Regions from separate parts of the Enterocloster clostridioformis genome, predicted to be linked through region 3. Evidence: riboswitches for the same ligand, from Rfam matches in the RefSeq annotation. Region 3 holds a riboswitch; each other region holds the start of a gene.
What was found. A riboswitch is a leader RNA that binds a small molecule or an ion and turns the genes downstream of it on or off. The one in region 3 is predicted to bind thiamine pyrophosphate.
Positions count from the first base shown of each region.

Region 1: linked by a shared signal. The riboswitch ahead of LA360_RS11475 (thiamine-binding protein) and the one ahead of thiM (hydroxyethylthiazole kinase) in region 3 are both predicted to bind thiamine pyrophosphate.
Region 2: linked by a shared signal. The riboswitch ahead of thiC (phosphomethylpyrimidine synthase ThiC) and the one ahead of thiM (hydroxyethylthiazole kinase) in region 3 are both predicted to bind thiamine pyrophosphate.
Region 4: linked by a shared signal. The riboswitch ahead of thiW (energy coupling factor transporter S component ThiW) and the one ahead of thiM (hydroxyethylthiazole kinase) in region 3 are both predicted to bind thiamine pyrophosphate.

Region 1 covers NZ_JAIWZC010000001.1:2,254,761-2,259,340, forward strand. Annotated here, with positions in the region: gene LA360_RS11455 (EFR1 family ferrodoxin) at 1-319, opposite strand, end outside; gene LA360_RS11460 (ABC transporter ATP-binding protein) at 386-1,171, opposite strand; gene LA360_RS11465 (ABC transporter substrate-binding protein) at 1,207-2,292, opposite strand; gene LA360_RS11470 (ABC transporter permease) at 2,337-3,110, opposite strand; gene LA360_RS11475 (thiamine-binding protein) at 3,079-3,375, opposite strand; TPP riboswitch at 3,455-3,564, opposite strand; gene LA360_RS11480 (hypothetical protein) at 3,838-4,059, opposite strand; partial or broken gene LA360_RS11485 (DNA-3-methyladenine glycosylase I) at 4,417-4,580, opposite strand, start outside.
Region 2 covers NZ_JAIWZC010000001.1:47,458-52,037, forward strand. Annotated here, with positions in the region: gene LA360_RS00250 (dicarboxylate/amino acid:cation symporter) at 1-100, shown strand, start outside; partial or broken gene LA360_RS00255 (TRAP transporter large permease subunit) at 198-710, opposite strand; partial or broken gene dctP (TRAP transporter substrate-binding protein DctP) at 691-1,380, opposite strand; TPP riboswitch at 1,885-1,994, shown strand; gene thiC (phosphomethylpyrimidine synthase ThiC) at 2,153-3,460, shown strand; gene LA360_RS00270 (sodium-translocating pyrophosphatase) at 3,605-4,580, opposite strand, start outside.
Region 3 covers NZ_JAIWZC010000001.1:1,747,820-1,752,399, reverse strand. Annotated here, with positions in the region: gene LA360_RS08700 (permease) at 1-213, opposite strand, end outside; gene LA360_RS08695 (permease) at 210-698, opposite strand; gene LA360_RS08690 (ECF transporter S component) at 716-1,243, opposite strand; gene LA360_RS08685 (Crp/Fnr family transcriptional regulator) at 1,347-2,006, shown strand; TPP riboswitch at 2,179-2,284, shown strand; gene thiM (hydroxyethylthiazole kinase) at 2,561-3,382, shown strand; gene thiE (thiamine phosphate synthase) at 3,369-4,010, shown strand; gene LA360_RS08670 (HAD family hydrolase) at 4,007-4,580, shown strand, end outside.
Region 4 covers NZ_JAIWZC010000001.1:3,995,147-3,999,726, forward strand. Annotated here, with positions in the region: gene LA360_RS20125 (hypothetical protein) at 8-304, opposite strand; gene LA360_RS20130 (helix-turn-helix transcriptional regulator) at 373-1,269, opposite strand; partial or broken gene LA360_RS20135 (TnpV protein) at 1,580-1,801, opposite strand; TPP riboswitch at 1,885-1,994, shown strand; gene thiW (energy coupling factor transporter S component ThiW) at 2,180-2,716, shown strand; gene thiM (hydroxyethylthiazole kinase) at 2,737-3,579, shown strand; gene thiE (thiamine phosphate synthase) at 3,566-4,246, shown strand.

The sequences.
Region 1 (4,580 bases), 510 kb from region 3:
CCTGATAGCTGAGGCCCTTGGCGTCGGTTAGCTTTTTCAGATATCTGCCCGCGTTTCCAATGTTTCCGCCGCAGGTCATTACGAAATATATGTTTTTGTTTCCGGTTAATTCTGTTTTTTCCAGCCATTCCTGCAGGATGCGGGGGATTCTCCACGCGTAGGTGGGGGCGGCCACGACCCACGGGGTGTCTGAGTGTATGCCGGAAAAGTCGCGGCTGCGTATTTTCTCTCCCAGATTCATGATTTCGTCGTTTATCTCTTCTCCGATTCTTTTCGCGATGTATTCACTATTTCCTGTTCCTGAAAAATATAGAATCATGGCGGTTGTCTCCTTCTGCTTTTTATGGCTACCTCTTTTTTGCACCCGGCTTTTCATTGGAATATATTAATTATAATATTCTTTCCCTGTCCCCGTCAACCTCATCCAGACTGTCCTTTCAAGATGTTTCAGTATATGCCTCTTATATTCCAGAAATTCTGCCGTAAGGCCGAAATCCCTGTCCCTGGGCTTTGTCTCCTCTATGATGAGTTCCTCTGTTATCCTTCCGGGCCTGCCTGTCAGCAGGTATATCCGGTCGGACAGCAATATGGCCTCGTCAATGTCGTGGGTAATAAACAGGGTGGACAGATGGATCTCATCCATCACCTTCAGATACCAGTCATGGACGGATTTTTTGGTCATCATGTCCAGTGCGGAAAAGGGTTCGTCCAACAGCGCCACGCTGCCTGAAAACAGATACGTGCGGAGCAGGGCCGCTCTCTGCCTCATGCCGCCGGAGAGCTGGGCCGGATATTTCTTCTGAGTGCCCTCCAGGCCGAACTGACGGAAGTAGGGGGATGCCAGCTCCCGTGCCTCCCGCTTTTTCATTCCTTTTACAATCAGAGGAAGGGCCACATTATCCTCTATGGTCCGGTAGGGCAGGAGCAGGTCCTTCTGCAGCATATAGCTCACCCGTCCCGGACAACCGGTCACGTCCTCCCCGTCCAGAAGGACATGCCCTGTATCCGGCCTTGACAGCCCAGCGATAATATTAAAAAGAGTGGTCTTGCCGCCTCCGCTGATTCCCAGCAGCGACACCAGTTCCCCCTTGTTCAGGGTGATGGATATATCCTCCAGCACCTGCTCCCCGTCAAAGGATTTTGAAATTCCCTCTACCTTTAGCTGCTCCATGTTCTCCTCCTGGCACGGCACTGCCGTCCCCGGCCTTACGGCAGGTATTCGTTGGAAAATCCTGTTCCCGCCTCAATGGGCGTCTCCGTAAGACCTTTTTCATTCAGCCATGCGTAATATACATCCCAGCGCTTCTGGTCAATGTATCCCCATTTTGGCGCATCCGCCTGATACTTGTCCGCCAGGTATTCCTGGCTGGCCTTTACCAGTTCCGGGTCCAGCTCCGGCGCGGCCTTGCACAGGATGTCCCCTGCCTCCTGAGGATGTTCTATGGCGAACTCGTATCCCCTGCTGACCGCGTCCAGAAATGCCCTGGCTGTCTCCGGCTCTTCCGCCAGGAATGTATTGTTGGCTATGATGACCGGCGTATAAAAATCAAATACAGAATCCAAATCCGCAAAGGCAAAGTAATCTGTCTCCAGACCTTCCAGCTCTGTCTTTACGCCTGCCCATGCATAGAAAATCCATATGGCATCCACAGATTTTGTCCTGAGAGCCGTCACCTCGTCCGTCACTGTGCTGGGAATCAGTTCAACCTTATCAAAATCCCCTCCGTCCGCTTCCATCACATCCTTAATGGTCGCCTTTTCCACAGGAAGGTCCCAGGTGGCATACTTTTTCCCTTCCAGTCCCCTTGGGCGGTCCATTCCCTCACCCTTTCTGGAAATAATGCCCGATGTATTGTGCTGTATAACACCTGCCACAGCGGTTACCGGAAGGGGATTATCCCCTGAAAATGCCGGCGCCAGGCTGTCCTGGAAGGACATTGCAAATTGAGCCTTTCCGGAAGCTGCCAGTACCTCCGCCCCGTTTTCCGGCGGCTGCACAATCTCCACCTCCAGGCCGGCATCCTTAAAATATCCCTTTTCACGGGCAACATAGAGGCCTGTGTGGTTGGTGTTAGGCGTCCAGTCCAGGACAAATGTCAGCTTTCTTACATCCTGCTTCGCCCCCTCTTCCTCCTGGCTTGCGCTTTCCCTATTTACGTTCTCTTTCCGTGTATCCTCCGCGGCCTGGCCAGAGGCGGTATTCTCTCCTGAATCCGGGGCTTTGCCGCACCCGGTGAGAAGTACTCCCATGCAAAGGGAGGCCAGCAGCATACTTGCACATTTATGTTTCATTTTCAATCTCTCCTCTTATAAACGCCGGATATAGTTTTCCCGTTCTATTTATGTTTTCGGCTATTTTCCCATGGCATACATTTTTTCTGAAGCAGTTCCACGGCCCACATCAGAATTAAGCTGATGGCCGATATGAGGAAAATGACCGCGAACATCTTATCAAAGGAAAATGCCTTCTTAACCCTTGTCATGTATACGCCCAGTCCTCCAAAACCACCCAGCCACTCAGAAATCACGGCTCCCACCACCGCGTAAGAGGCAGATATCCTGAGACTGGAAAAAAACTGGCCCATGGCTCCCGGCAGCTTGATATAGCGGAATATCTGGAACCGGCCCGCTCCCATGGCCTTTAACAGATTCACCGCATCCGGGTCAGCAGCCCTGAATCCGGTCAGCAGCCCCACCGTGATGGGGAAAAATGTGGTAATCACAATGAGTATGACCTTTGGAGTCATTTCATAGCCAAACCACAGCACCAAAAGAGGCGCTATGGCAACCGCCGGCACGGTCTGGGTCAGTACAATGATGGGATAAAAAGCCTTGTATGCCTTGTCAAACCGGTCCATCAGCACTGCGGCCCCAAAGCCCGCGGCAATTCCCAAAGCCAGCCCCAGCCCGGCCTCGGCCAGTGTAATCCTGGCATTCTCCATGAGGGCCGGGAATTCCTTCATAAATGCACCGGCTACCTGAACCGGGGAAGGCAGCATGAAGCCCTCCACCAGTCCAAAGGATACAGAAAGCTGCCACAGGATGAGAATGGACAGGATGGCGGAAACAGACCACAGTTTACTGGTGATGCTTGGTAACTTTCTTTTCAATGGTAAGCACATCTCCTTCGGGGTGGTAAGAAACCTTAATATATGCGGCCACAGAGGGGGCGCCCGCCCTGACCGCAATATACTGGCACTCTTTTACAATATCCATCAGCTGGTCATAATCCCCTTCAATGGTTGTCTCAAAGGGACCTACATAATAGTTTAACCCCGTGCTCTTGATGTAATCGATGACCTGGTCCACGATACGGATTAATTCCTCATCATCAGCTGCCTTTGGAAGTGACTGGATTGCTACGCTTGCGTTCATATTGTTCTCCTTTTCTCTTCAAATCATATGGATCAAAAAATCCCGTCCGGATATTACGGGCGGGATAAAACTCACAAAAACTTACATCTTCTGCAGGCTTCCTACGCTGGCATTATCCAGATCAGGTATCAGGGTTCAGAACATATTCCATCTCAGCCGGATTCCACTCCAGCACCCCTTTTCATTGTTGGGACAAGTATACTACGGCTCATTTTAAAAGTCAATAGGTACTGCTGCTCTGCCCTGCGGCTGTCATAGGATCCGCAAGGCCTGTCATGCGTACAGTACACTGTCATGCGCACATTTCAGATATCCTGAAATGCCCTGTAACACGCCTGGGTGCCGGAACGGTCCAAAACCGCATATGCAATGTCCGGCACTCTTTTAAGCAGTTCAGGACAGGACTGTATGTCAGCCCCGGCGGGATATCCGGTTTTCTTATAGTGACAACAGGTTTTACTATCATTCTGCCAAAATCTCCTTTCCTCCCCGCTCCACCGCAGTGAAGCCCTTCCTCTCAAACGCATTTAACTCCGGTTCCTCCACCTGGACGGGCTGAGCCAGCGGTGTGTATACCATGAATACCCGGAGGATGCTGTCCGGTTTTGGCGAAATATGAAGTCTGGCCGTCTCCTCATAGGCTTCCTTCTGGAATGTAATCAGGTTGTAAGGACTGCCCTTCATTACTCTGTGCGGTCCTCTCCTTCCCAGAACAGATAAGGGTACGCCTGTCCGCCGCCACACGCCATCTCATTTTCATAATAGTCTCCTTCTCGCTTCACGCGGCGCCAGCGTACTGGCCATCAAGTGTACCGGCACCTCTGATAATTCTATGGTAGCGCGCATGCAGCCTTTGTTCTTTTCGTCTTTGTTCTTTTCGTCTTTCTTAATTTCAGTTAAAGCTTTTCTGTCGCATGTGTAAGAGGAATACTTCCGGCCGGAGACCGCAAAAGCCAGCGCGGACAAGCAAAAAGGATTCCCGGCCCCAGAGCCCGGAATCCCTTTCATCGCCACATTACAGATAACTGTTATATATGCATCCTACTCCTTTTCCCGCTTCTTCACGGTGGGATAATGCTCCACAATATCACGATACCGGAAACATCCCTCCACATGGTCATTAATCACGCCGCAGGCCTGGAGATGAGAGTAAACCGTTACCGGCCCCAGATACTTAAATCCACGTTTTCTTAACTCCTGGCTGA
Region 2 (4,580 bases), 1.7 Mb from region 3:
CCTGTTTGACATGGGTCGAACCACGGTGAATATTACAGGGGACGCTGCCTGCGCAGTGATTGTTTCCCATCTGGAGGATAAGAGGTTAAAGAAGGCTTAAGCCTGAATTTCATCAAGGTAAAAGAAGGGCCGCGCTGTGATATGATGTCGCACAGCGCGGCCCTTCCCTGATACACATATTTTATACATAATCTATTTTATACATAACCCATTAGACCCGGAAGCCACAGTGACAGCTGCGGTATATAGGATACCAGCATCAGCACGATAAAGATGGCGCCAAAGTAGTAGAGCAGAGGACGGATAACCTGTTCTATCTTTGTCTTTCCCACCTTTACTCCCACGAAAAGTGTAGTTCCCACAGGGGGAGTGATGGTGCCGATACACAGGTTGAATATCATCATGATTCCAAAGTGGATGGTATTCATGCCCAGCGCCCGGCAGATGGGAAGGAAAATAGGGGTGAAGATAAGGCAGGCAGGCGTCATGTCCATAAAGGTTCCCACAATCAGCAGCAGAATATTGATGATAAAAAGTATTACATAGCGGTTGGTGCTGATTCCCAGCATGGCTTCCGATACAGCGGTGGGGATGCCGGTGAAGGCCATGACCCAGCTCATGATGCTGGATACTCCGATAAGGAAGATGATAATGCCTGTCATCTCTGCGCTGTCCAGGAAAATTTTAGGCAGCTCCCTCAGCTTGATGGACGTTGGTCAGGGCCAGCTCATTGTTCTCGGCGCCGTCTATAACGCCCTGCTGAATGGCAGTATACACCTCACCGAACCCCATAGGAGCAGCGGCCGTGCCAAAAGCATTGACCATGTCCACGCTGGCCGGGCTTTGCTGTACACGTATTTTCCTGCCCTTTAAATCATCCGGCGTGTTGATGGGAGTCTTGGCGTAGAAATTACGGGTTCCCGCATTGTACCAGGTCACCACCCTGAAACCGGCCTCGTCCGTGGACTTGTATATATTTTCCATATAATCCGTGTCTTCCATCACAGACCGGTAGACTTCTTCGGAGTCAAAAAGATAGGGCATGCTGAAAATCTCATAGACATCCGCAAATGTCTCCAGATTTGCCGTACCCGCAATAACAAAATCAATTGCTCCTGTCTGGGTCAGCTCGATTGCCTTCTGGGCAGATCCCAGTATTTCATTGGGGAATATCTGTACCTCATATTTGTCTCCCAGACGTTCTTCCACATATTCCTTAAATGCCAGCATTCCCAGATGCTCAGGATGGGTCTCCGACTGTGCGTGCGACACGCGGATAATTCTTTTACCTGAGGAAACCAAGCTGCATCCGGAAGCCGAAACCATGACAGCGCCGGCCACAGCTGCAATTGCAAGCCTTTTCATTAAAACACTCACCATTTCCAATCCCTCTCTTTATTTGCGTATGTCAATGTCTGCAGAACATGTAACTGGTTTTTATTATATCGACAAAATTGTGTATAATCACTGGAAAATTTTAATATTTGAGAGTAAATTATTGTCATAAAGCAGTAATTGTATTAGCAATAATTTAACGGATTTTTAACGTGATATTAACGGCACAGATAGCAGACAGACGGAATCAATGGTATAATGGGAAAAAGGAGGAGAGGAATGCGGTGCTCCTGGGAGGATATCAGATGCGGGCGTATTTTTTCTTGTAATGACTCAGCGTACACGTTATAATGGATAGAATTCTTTGACTGTTATTCTCAAACAGGGGGATGTGGTAGGAAGGCAGTAGGTGCGATAGTAGGGAGGAGGCAGGATAATATTGGATAAACAATTGAGAATAATGGTTGACAAGCAGATATTTTCCATATAAACTGACAGAGTGAGGTGAAAATGCCTTTCGGATACAGCGGGAGAACTGCCGTATTCAGTCATATTACAACAGGGAGCTTGTGGGGCAGGCTGAGAGGAAGTAATCGAACTTCGACCTATTAAACCTGATTTGGATAATGCCAACGTAGGGAAATATGGAGTATGTACAAGCTTGCATGATATGAATGGTCCATTCCTTACCGGTATGGGCCTTTTTTGTGTCCTGAAGTATATCCGGCATGACGCGGGCAAACGAACACGGTTTAATAGATTGCATGTGAAAATTACTTTTAACCACATGCGGGCTCCGGGCGAAGAGGAGGAAAATATGGATTATACCACGCAGATGGACGCGGCCAGGAAAGGTATCCTGACAGAGGAGCTGAAAAGGGTAGCGGATAAGGAACTGTTTGAACCAGCTGAACTGATGCGGCTGGTGGCTGAGGGGAAGGCTGTCATTCCTGCCAACCGGCTGCATACCTGTCTGGAACCAAATGGAATCGGATCCAGGCTTAAGACGAAAATCAACGTAAACCTCGGCACTTCAAGGGACTGCAAGGACTTGGAAATGGAATTACAGAAGGTAAATGATGCGGTGAGGATGGGGGCAGAGTCCATCATGGACCTGAGTTCATGGGGGGATACCCGCACATTCAGAAGAAAGCTGACTGCCCAGTGTCCTGCAATCATAGGCACTGTTCCCATCTATGATGCGGTGGTTTATTACCACAAACCGCTGAAGGATATTACTTCACAGGAGTGGCTGGATATCGTAAGGATGCATGCGGAGGATGGGGTGGACTTCATGACCATCCATGTGGGAATCAACCGGCAGACAGCGGAGCGCTTCAAGAAGGCGAAGCGCCTTACCAATATTGTGTCCAGGGGAGGTTCTATTATATTTGCATGGATGGAAATGACGGGAAAGGAAAATCCGTTTTATGAGCATTTTGAGAAGATACTGGATATCTGTCAGGCCTATGATGTGACACTGAGCCTGGGAGACGCCTGCCGTCCGGGATGTATTGAGGATGCATCGGATATATCCCAGATTGAGGAGCTGGTGACGCTGGGGGAGCTGACCAGAAGGGCGTGGGAAAAGAATGTGCAGGTCATCATAGAAGGACCGGGACATATGCCTTTGGACCAGATTCAGTCCAATATGAAGATACAGCAGACTATCTGCCAGGGAGCCCCTTTTTATGTCCTTGGTCCTCTGGTGACAGATATTGCTCCGGGTTATGACCATATTACCGCAGCCATAGGCGGAGCCCTTGCCGCCGCCAGCGGAGCGTCTTTTTTGTGCTATGTTACGCCGGCCGAACATCTGAGACTGCCGGACCTGGACGATGTTAAGGAAGGCATCATGGCGTCCAAGATTGCCGCCCATGCAGCTGATATTGCAAAAGGCATAAAAGGTGCGGCACAGTGGGACCGCGAGATGAGTACGGCCCGGAAAAAACTGGATTGGGAGCGCATGTTTGAGCTGTCTATTGACCCGGAAAAAGCCAGGAAATACCGGGAATCGGCCAAACCCGAAAAGGAGGACACCTGTTCCATGTGCGGTAATTTCTGCGCCGTGAAGAACATGAACCGGATATTGGATGGGGAAATAGTGAGTATTTTTGATGAGTAATGGAGTTGGAGGGAAGGAGGCTGCCGCCTGGATACAGCCCTTTGCCAACAGCATTTTAATAAAACAATGGGAAGGAAAATCCGAGTTTTGGATTTTCCTTCCCATTAACTGTTGTGTAGCCGTAAAAAGAATTCGGCTTTGAGATTAAATTAATCCACCAAACCGCAGGAACAAAGGAGCAAATACCAGAGACACAATCGTCATCAGCTTAATAAGAATGTTGATGGAAGGACCTGAGGTATCCTTGAAAGGATCGCCTACGGTATCGCCAACCACAGCAGCCTTGTGTGAATCACTGCCTTTGCCTCCGTGATGTCCTTCCTCGATGTACTTCTTTGCATTATCCCATGCGCCGCCGGAGTTGGACATGAAGATGGCCATTAATACGCCGGTTACCAGAGCGCCGGTCAGAAGCCCGCCCAGAGCAGAAGGTCCCAGGATGAGACCGGTTGCCAGAGGAGCCAGCACTGCCATCAGACCTGGCAGGAACATCTCCCGAAGGGCGGCTTTGGTGGAGATGGATACGCAGGAAGCGTAGTCGGGGCGGTCCGTTCCTTTGAGAATGCCGGGTTTTTCCCTGAACTGGCGGCGTACCTCCTCAATCATCTGATGGGCGGCCTTGGATACGGATTCCATGGTCATGGCGGAGAAGAGGAAAGTCAGCATTCCTCCAATGAAAAGTCCAACAATGACATGCGCGTTAAGGATGTCAATTGTGGTGAGTTTTACTGCCTCAGCGTAGGATACAAACAGGGCCAGAGCCGTAAGAGCAGCGGAGCCGATGGCAAAACCCTTGCCGATGGCAGCGGTTGTATTGCCCACTGAGTCCAGCTTGTCAGTTATATCCCTGACGTTTTTATCCAGACCAGCCATCTCAGCGATTCCGCCTGCGTTGTCAGCGATAGGACCGTAAGCGTCAATGGCAACGGTGATTCCAGTGGTGGACAGCATGCCTACGGCTGCCAGGGCAATTCCGTAAAGGCCCATAAGCTTGTTGGAAATCAGAACACCCACACATACCAGCAGGATGGGGACCGCGGTTGACTGCATTCCCACGGCAATTCCGCTGATGATGGTGGTAGCGGAGCCTGTTTCGGACTGCCCGGCTATTTTCTTGACA
Region 3 (4,580 bases):
TCCCATAATTCGTATCATTTTTTCACGTTCAACCCATACGTCCATCAGGCCAATACAGATGAATACAGGCGTAAGTATAAAGAGGAAGTTGATAAAGTTCTTTCCGCTAAAGGCCAATGCTGTTTTTCCAATCTCCGGGTCATAGAGCCAAATGATGAGATTACAAAGCACCATTACAAATAAAAACCAATACTTTTTTATCGCTGTTTTCATTTGAGCAACACCCCCATTAGGTAAGCTGTGATAAAGGAAAATACAAATGCAAGCATATTCCGAAGAACGGCTATTTTCTTACCCAGATATTTTGTCTCTATCGGGATCGTGATCAGCCCAACCGTAGTGAGCGTAGAAACAAATACCGCCATTTGGATTATGCCCGCGCCGCTTTTCAGAAGTTCCGAAACAATGGGGAAAGCAATCATAACGGGTACTAACGAAAACGCACCAACAAGCGAAGCTAAGAGCATGCCGATAAAACCCGTTTCTTCGCCTATCATGCGTCTGATTGTCTCCGGCGAAAGCACCGCAAGCGCCACCCCAACAAAAAGCAGGATAGCAACAAATTGCGGCAGGACGCCTGTAAACATCTTCCACGCCTTTTTTAAGGATAATAGTGTTTTTCTTTTGTCTTTCAAAAAAGAGAAAAGCAGTAAAAGTGCTGCTAAACCATAGAACGAATAGGTAAAAACTGTGTTCAACTCTGTTCACGCCCTCCCTAGATTGCTTTTTTTAACGGCGAAAGTACCAACAGCGCAACACCGCCGCCCAAAAGGGCTGTTAGCAGCTGTGGTATAGAGAACATATTCGAAATCACCGCCGCCTGCGGAGCCGGTAATCTTAAAAAGAACGGCACGGCTATTTGCGCGATTCCAAGGTATAGGACCAAGAATTTGGCGGCTGCCGCAGCTGCCAAAGCAATCATTGGTGCGGTATATTTATGCCCCCAACGCCTGTTGCCAATGAAGTGCCAAATCAGCACGAGGGTAATGTTTCCTGCCACGATAAAGGGGATCAGGCTCCAAAGAGGGCCTATTCCAATCAGCTTCGCCATAACAGGCGAAATGACAGCAACGCAAAGTCCTGACATCATGCCGCAGGTCATAACGGAAACAATCATCAGCATATTCACAACAGACCCAGTAATAATAGTGCTCCCTAATGCTCCGGTAGCCGCCTGCAATACGACAAGTAAGGCGATAAAAACTGCTGTGCGGGTAATCCAAAGCGTTCTTTCTTTGATCATAATTTTGAGATTTCCTTTCTCTTCTCTTGTTTTTCAGATTTTATTATAGTACAATTTTGACAAATGCCTTGTTGCACACGCAACAAAAAACGAGGTTATTGTGATGCGTGAGTTTATAGAAGATTTAAAGCAGACAAATCTATTTTTCGCCATTGAACCAGAGGAAATTGATGGGCTCCTTTATTGCCTCTGTGCAAAGTATGTCCGGTACGCCAAAGGCGACTATATCATTGAGGAAGGGAACAAGGTATACGACTTCGGAATTATGCTATCAGGGCATGGACGCGCAATAAAGTGGGATCCCTCTGACAGAGTGATTCTTATTTCTCTTCTGAAAAAGGGAAGCGAGATAGGGGTTATTTTAGCGGCAAGTTTAGAACACAAAAGTCCTGTTACTGTACAGGCGGAGGATGATGTCCTGGTATTGCAAATCCCTTTTGAACGCGTATTGGCCCGGTGCGAAAAGGCCTGCCCCCGGCATGACAGGCTATTACGCAACTATATAAGCATTGTTGCCAAAAAGGGGCTTGTACTGCACGAACGTATAGATTGTCTGCTGCGTCCGACAATACGGGAGAAAATATTGACCTACTTACAGTGTATAGCCCGCGAACAACAAAAAAGAACATTTACGATTCCGATGAATAGAAACTCTATGGCAGAATACCTCAACGTGGAGCGCAGCGCACTTTCACGAGAGCTGTCCTACATGAAGCGGGACGGGATTATTGATTATCATAAAAACACGTTTAGACTGATTTGAGATGCATAGAAGCAGAGGTTCTTGTAAGCACTTTGTAGGAAGTTATGTGATTGAGGAAGAGGAATTGTTGCAGACAATGGAGGAGTGGTTTTCTAAAAAGCGCTGATACCAATCAAGTTTTCCTGCGGCCGCCACTTGCAAAGCAAAAACTGGAATGCTATAATAGCGCTAACAGAATAAACAGGGGAGCTTGTGTGACAGGCTGAGAGGAAGGTAGACCTTCGACCCTTGAACCTGATGCGGATAATGCCGCCGGAGGAAGTCGTGGAGATTGGTACTTTTTCAGGGGGCATCCTATGCAGGTGTCTCCTGTTTTTTTGCGCTTTTTGAAGGAAAGGATGTGAGAACAGCAACCGCGGTATGCCTGCGGCGGGTTGAGGGGGAGCGCCCTGAACCTTGTATGACAGCGATGGGAAGCCGTGTTCCGGCGTGAGAGGAGGCCAGTAAGCCTCGACCGAATCTTTCCAACCGGCAGACTCTAGCGGTCTGTCATCATTAGGGGAAGGCGCCGCTATACAGGGCCGTTTTCTCTCATTACAAAGGAGTATCATACTATGTTTGAACAGATTTTTGAAAGTGTCCGGCAGAAATCCCCGCTGGTTCACTGTATCACCAACTATGTCACTGTCAACGATTGCGCAAACATGCTGCTGGCTTGCGGCGGCTCACCTATTATGGCGGATGATCCGGGGGACGCTGTGGAGATTACCAGTATCTGCGGCGGACTGACCATCAACATCGGCACGCTGAATCAGCGCACCATTCCGGCCATGCTTGCCGCCGGGAAGCGTGCCAACGAGCTGGGGCACCCCGTAGTACTGGACCCGGTGGGAGCCGGGGCTTCCACGCTACGGACGGACACGGCCCTCCGGCTGCTAAAGGAAGTGAAGTTCGCGGTAATTAGGGGCAACATCTCGGAGATCAAGACCCTTGCCTCCGGCAGCGGCACCACCAAGGGCGTGGATGCTGATGTGGCGGATCGGGTGACTGAAGACAATCTGGATGGGGCAGTATCCTTCGTCAAGGAGCTTGCAAGGCGCATTGGGGCGGTGATTGCCGTTACCGGAGCGATTGACATTGTGGCGGATGAGGAGCGGGCCTTTTGTATACGCAACGGCCGTCCGGAGATGTCCTCCATCACCGGAACCGGCTGCCAGCTTTCTGCTCTGACTGCGGCCTTTGTCACAGCAAACCCGGATCAGTCCCTGGAGGCCGCTGCGGCCGCCGTGTGCGCCATGGGTCTGTGCGGAGAAGTCGCCTACAAACGTATGACAGGGCTGGACGGTAACGCCTCTTACCGGAACTATATTATCGACGCCATGTACCGCCTGACCCCGGCGGAACTGGAGAAAGGAGCAAACTATGAAATGCGATAAGCGGCATATGCTGCTCTATGCTGTCACCGACCGGACCTGGAGCGGGGAGCAGACTCTCTATGAGCAGGTAGAAGCGGCATTGAAAGGCGGCGTAACTTGTGTGCAGCTGCGGGAGAAAGAGCTGGACGAAGCGGCGTTTCTTCAGGAGGCTAAGGACATCTGCGCCCTGTGCCGCCGGTACCACATACCCTTTATTGTGAATGACAACGTGGATATTGCCGTCGCATGCGGGGCGGACGGAATCCATGTGGGCCAGGAAGATATGGTGGCGGGGGAGGTCCGCCGCCGGGTGGGGGACGCGATGATTCTCGGTGTCTCTGTCCACACGGTTGAGGAGGCCCGTCAGGCTGTCCACGACGGCGCGGACTACCTGGGTTTGGGAGCGGTGTTTCCCACAAGCACCAAGGCTGACGCGGACCAGATGACCAGCGAGACCCTACGGGATATTTGCAGCGCGGTGGATGTGCCCATCGTAGCTATCGGCGGCATCAACCGGGACAACCTTCTTAGCCTGGCCGGCAGCGGCGTGGACGGGGCGGCCCTGGTATCCGCCATCTTCTCGGCAGAGGATATTGAGAGGAATTGCCAGGAGCTTCGGGCGCTGGCAGAGAGGATGGTAAGGGCATGAGGATTTGCGGCGTGATTTTTGATGTTGACGGTACGCTGTTGGATTCCATGTTTATTTGGGATACGATTGGCGAGACCTATTTGCGCTCCATCGGATATGAGCCGCGGGAGAATTTGAACGATACGTTTAAAAATATGAGCCTGCACCAGGCGGCCTGCTATTACCAGACAGAGTATGGTGTGACGCTGAGTATTAAGGAGATTATGGCTGGGGTCAACGCCATGCTGGAGCGGTATTACCGTTTTGAGGTTCCGCTGAAGGCGGGAGTAAAGGAGCTGCTGGCACAGCTCCAGCGGAGCAAAGTCAAGCTGTGTATCGCCACTGCCACAGACCGGTATCTAGTGGAGGATGCCCTGGAGCGGTGTGGGGTGCTGTCCTGTTTTGGGGAGATTTTTACCTGCAACGAGGTGGGTCACGGCAAGGACGAACCGGAAATTTTTGAAGCAGCGCTTCGCTTCCTGGGAACAAAGAAGGCAGAGACAGTTGTGTTTGACGATGCGCTCTATGCCGTCAAAGCGGCGAAAGCGGCCGGGTTTCCGGTAGCGGCGGTGTATGACAGCCATGAAAAGA
Region 4 (4,580 bases), 2.2 Mb from region 3:
GCATTATTCAAATATATTTCACGGTGTTCTTTCCCCATACGCTTATAACCATGTTCCATATTTCCTCTAACGGATATACTGTATAATCTGTTATTTCGTTGCTTTTTTCGGCAAGTGCTTTATATGCCATTTTAATTTTATATGCCATCGAAAACAGAGCCGCAACCTTATCTGAGAAGATTTCATCGTTAGGATTTCCATTGCCAGAAACAATGATATATTTTTGAGCAGGAACATCAACAACACAAGGTTTTGTTTTTACACCATATATTTCTTTCTCCTGCTTTTTCCATTCATGTTTCACTTTCACTCCCCGCTTTCTCAAATAGAATTTACAGGCAAATTATATCACACATATACTGACGCCCTGTGTCAAGATTTATATTTCTCATAAATTTTCTTTGCCTGCTCTGCCACAATGTCTTTCAGATATGCAGGCTCTATAATATCTACTTGTGTTCCAAATGACAATAAAAACCCGATTAGCCATTCATCTTCTGGCATTGGGGCGGATACGATTAAATCCCCATTTTCTTTTTTACTTACTTGGGTTTTATCAAATTCATCATAAACACGGTATGACATATTTTTCTGGAAACGCAGTACGATTGTATTGTAGGCTTGCCCTAATGATTCATCTAATTCTGGAAAAGAGCTTTTGCAAAAACCGTCCGTGAGCATTTCTAAATCTATCATACGGGTCAGCTTAAAAATACGATAATCCTGTTTTTCCATACAATATGCTTTTAAGTACCATGACATAGACTTATATGACATTTTTAACGGCTGGACAATTCTTTCGTTAATTATTCCGCTGGAATTTGCATAGGTTATTTTTACGCACTTTCGATGAATTACCGCTGATTTTAGCAATTCAAATTTCCCATTGTCCGTTCCATGATTGCCCCATCTGGAAAAATCCACTTCAAGCCAGTTTTCCGAACTCATATTAAATATTGCAGAAAGTTTTTGCAATGTCTGATTGTTGTCGATATTGTTCATAGAATTGATACTTTGCAGGGCTGTTAGAATTTCCTGCTTTTCTTCTTCAGACAGCACCCCTTTATCTAAAACAAAATCATTCATTAAATGAATGCCGCCGTTTCGCCCTGCTTCTGCATAAACGGGAATGCCCGCGCCGCTTAAAGCGTCAATATCTCTGTAAATTGTCCTTACAGATACTTCAAATTTTTCTGCTAATTCTGGAGCGGTAGCCTGTCCTTTATCGAGTAAATAATACACAATCTTAAATAATCTGCTTTCCTGCATTGTCAGTTCCTCCCTTTGATGATAATAGAATACTACCAAAAACCTGACACGATGCGTCAATATTTATTATAATCATTTTTCTTCCCATTATCAACCAAGCGAGCATATATGATTTTTTTATCTCGTAACTTGTAGTTTCTACTCAAACGGCCACATAATTTTTACCACCCGAAAAACAATGATGGTAACGATTTTCCTCATTGCAGCGCCTATATTTCAGCCGCTTTTTCCTTAAAAAAGAGAGCAAGAAACTTTATATACCTGCTCTCCAATTTCAGTTCTTTATGCGTTACATCTATGCGTAAATGATTTACGTTTCCACAATCTCCCCTGCACAAGCCCTTATATTATTAAGGCGTCCTGTCCATTCCAAGGCATTTTTTGCCTTTAGCTGTTCCGTTATGCCCTGTGCTTGCTTCATTTGCTCTACGAGCCTTTCAAAGCGTTCCTGCGCCTGTTTATTAATCTCCGCAAGGTAGGCGTTCAGCCTGCCGCTTGTCAGAAGATTGGTGTATATAACTTTATTGTGCCTGCTGTCTTAAACACATTTTTGAGTTTTCTCCTTATCTGGCTTCATTCATTACTGATTGACAAATAAATAGTCCGGTGCTATGCTAAATAACAACAGGGAGCTTGTGAAGCAGGCTGAGAGGAAGTAATCAAACTTCGACCTATCGCACCTGATTTGGGTAATGCCAACGTAGGGAAATATGAGACATGTATGTGTATTAAATGCGTAATTTAAGTCCATATCCCGCGCGGTATGGGCTTTTTTCAGCCTTCACCGCGGTTCGGACATATGAGGGCTTTAGAGCTGTGCAGGCAATACGCCGCTGTACCAGAGAATATGCCTCTCTACCAGGAAGATAGGCGGGCTCCGAGTAAAAAACATGGAGGTATGACTATGACTATGAAAGTAAACATTAAGAAACTGGCGGTAAGCGCCATGCTGACAGCGGTGGCCGTGTCTTTATCCGGCTTTTCCATCCCCATAGGGGCATCCAAATGTTTTCCGATTCAGCACCTTGCCAATGTATTGGCCGGCGTATTTCTTGGGCCGTGGTATGGCGTGGGGATGGCGTTCTGCACATCGTTTATCAGGAATCTGATGGGGACGGGCAGTCTGCTGGCATTTCCGGGAAGTATGGTGGGAGCATTTTTAGGAGGGTATCTGTACCAGCGTTTCGGCAGGCTGACACTGGCCTACTTTGGGGAAGTGTTTGGCACCGGCATACTGGGCGGAATGCTCTGCTATCCGGTGGCCACACTGGTTATGGGGAAGGAAGCGGCCATTTTTGCCTATGTAATCCCATTCCTTATGAGCACCATGTGCGGCACGGTCATTGCCGCGTTCCTGATTGGGGTGCTGTATAAGTCCGGCGCGTTTCAGTATATGAGGCGGATGCTGGATCTGGATGTACAGACCGGCAAAGCCATGGGAAGATAACAGGAAAAAGGATAAATCAGATGACGCGGAGACAATGGATGAAGGACTTAAGGGAGCGCTCTCCCAGGGTCCACTGTATAACCAATTATGTTACGGCAGGGGATGTGGCCAATATGGTGCTGGCCGCAGGCGGTTCCCCTGTTATGGCCCAGGGGCTGCATGAGGTGGAGGACGTTACCTCCATCTGCAGCAGTCTTGTCCTTAATCTGGGAACCCTGGAAGAAAAAACCATACCGGCCATGGAGGCAGCGGGAAGAAAAGCTGCCGTTCTGGGCCTTCCCGTTATCCTGGACCCGGTAGGAGTCACTGCATCACGGTTTCGCAGACAGACAGCCATTGATATGATCCGGAAGGCCGCTCCTTCTGTCATCCGGGGAAATGAGGCGGAAATCCGGGCCCTGAACCAGGAACTGAGGGGACATGAGGCGGGAAATACCTGCGGCGTGGATTCGGGAACCTTTGGTACGATTGAGAGCCGCCTGGAAACCGCCTGTTCCCTGAGGGACCTTACAGGCGCGGTTGTGGTCATGACCGGGGAAGAGGATGTGGTGGCCGGAAAAGAAAGAAGGTTCATTGTCAGAAACGGCCATCCCTGGATGGCCAGAATTACAGGCAGCGGCTGTATGCTGGACGGGCTTATGGGAGCGTTCTGCGGTCTGTATGGGGAACTGGGACCGGACGGCCCTCTGGAAGAAGCTGTGGTCATGGCCCTCAGCGCGCACGGGCTCTGCGGAGAATTGGCGGCCGGAGAGACTGCGGGGAGGGGAGGCGGGACAGGTACATTCCGCATGTATCTGATGGACAAAATGAGCCTTCTGGATGACGAGACACTGGAGAGAGGTAAGAAAATTGAGATTCGATAGAAAACAGCTTTTGATTTATGCAGTAACCGATAAGGCATGGACCGGGAAGCTTTCTCTGGAGGAGCAGGTGGAGGAGGCGTTAAAAGGCGGCGCAACCATGGTTCAGCTCAGGGAAAAGGAACTGGACAAAGGGAATTTTGAGGAAGTGCTGAGAACGGCCTGCGCCATCCGCAAAATCACAGAAAAATATAATGTGCCCCTTATCATAGACGACAATTTGGAGCTGGCCCTGGCCTGTCACGCGGACGGGCTCCATGTGGGGCAGGACGATATGGAGGCATCTGAGGCCAGAAGGCTTTTGGGACCTGACCGTATACTGGGGGTTACGGCAAAAACAGTGGACCAGGCCAGAGCAGCCCAGGCAGCAGGCGCGGATTATCTGGGCAGCGGAGCCATATTCGGCACCAGTACAAAAGCAGATGCGCGGCCCATGACAATGGAGACCCTGAATGCAATCTGCGACAGTGTGGACATTCCTGTGGTGGCCATCGGAGGAATCTGCCTGGATAACATAGGGCGCCTGGCCGGCAGCCATGCAGCGGGAGCAGCCATTGTATCAGGCATATTTGGGGCGCCGAATATACGGGAGACAACAGAAAAGCTGGCAGAGGCAATGACGGAGATAGCCGGAATGCCCAGGCGGGACCTCAGGGCGGGATCAGTGTAAGAAAATGAGAAAAATATAAAAAACTTTCAAGAAAACCATTGACATTTGAAAATAGGCTGATTATAATGAGTTCAACATTCAACAAAACATAAAAAACTGTTGAGTAGGAGTAAGTAAGATTGTAATTCCAGGCGCAGAGAGCTTCCGGCCGGTGTAAGGGAGCATTGGATTAGAGTCTGAATGGACCTGCGAGGGCAGCTGGAAACCAGGGGCATAGAGATATGGCTGATGGGAGTATGGGCTGACGGGTATCCCACCGTTACCAGGGAGAACGCATGATGGTGCGTTGCAGAGCGGGCGTATTTTATTTCTTTGTTCGATGACACAGCATCAG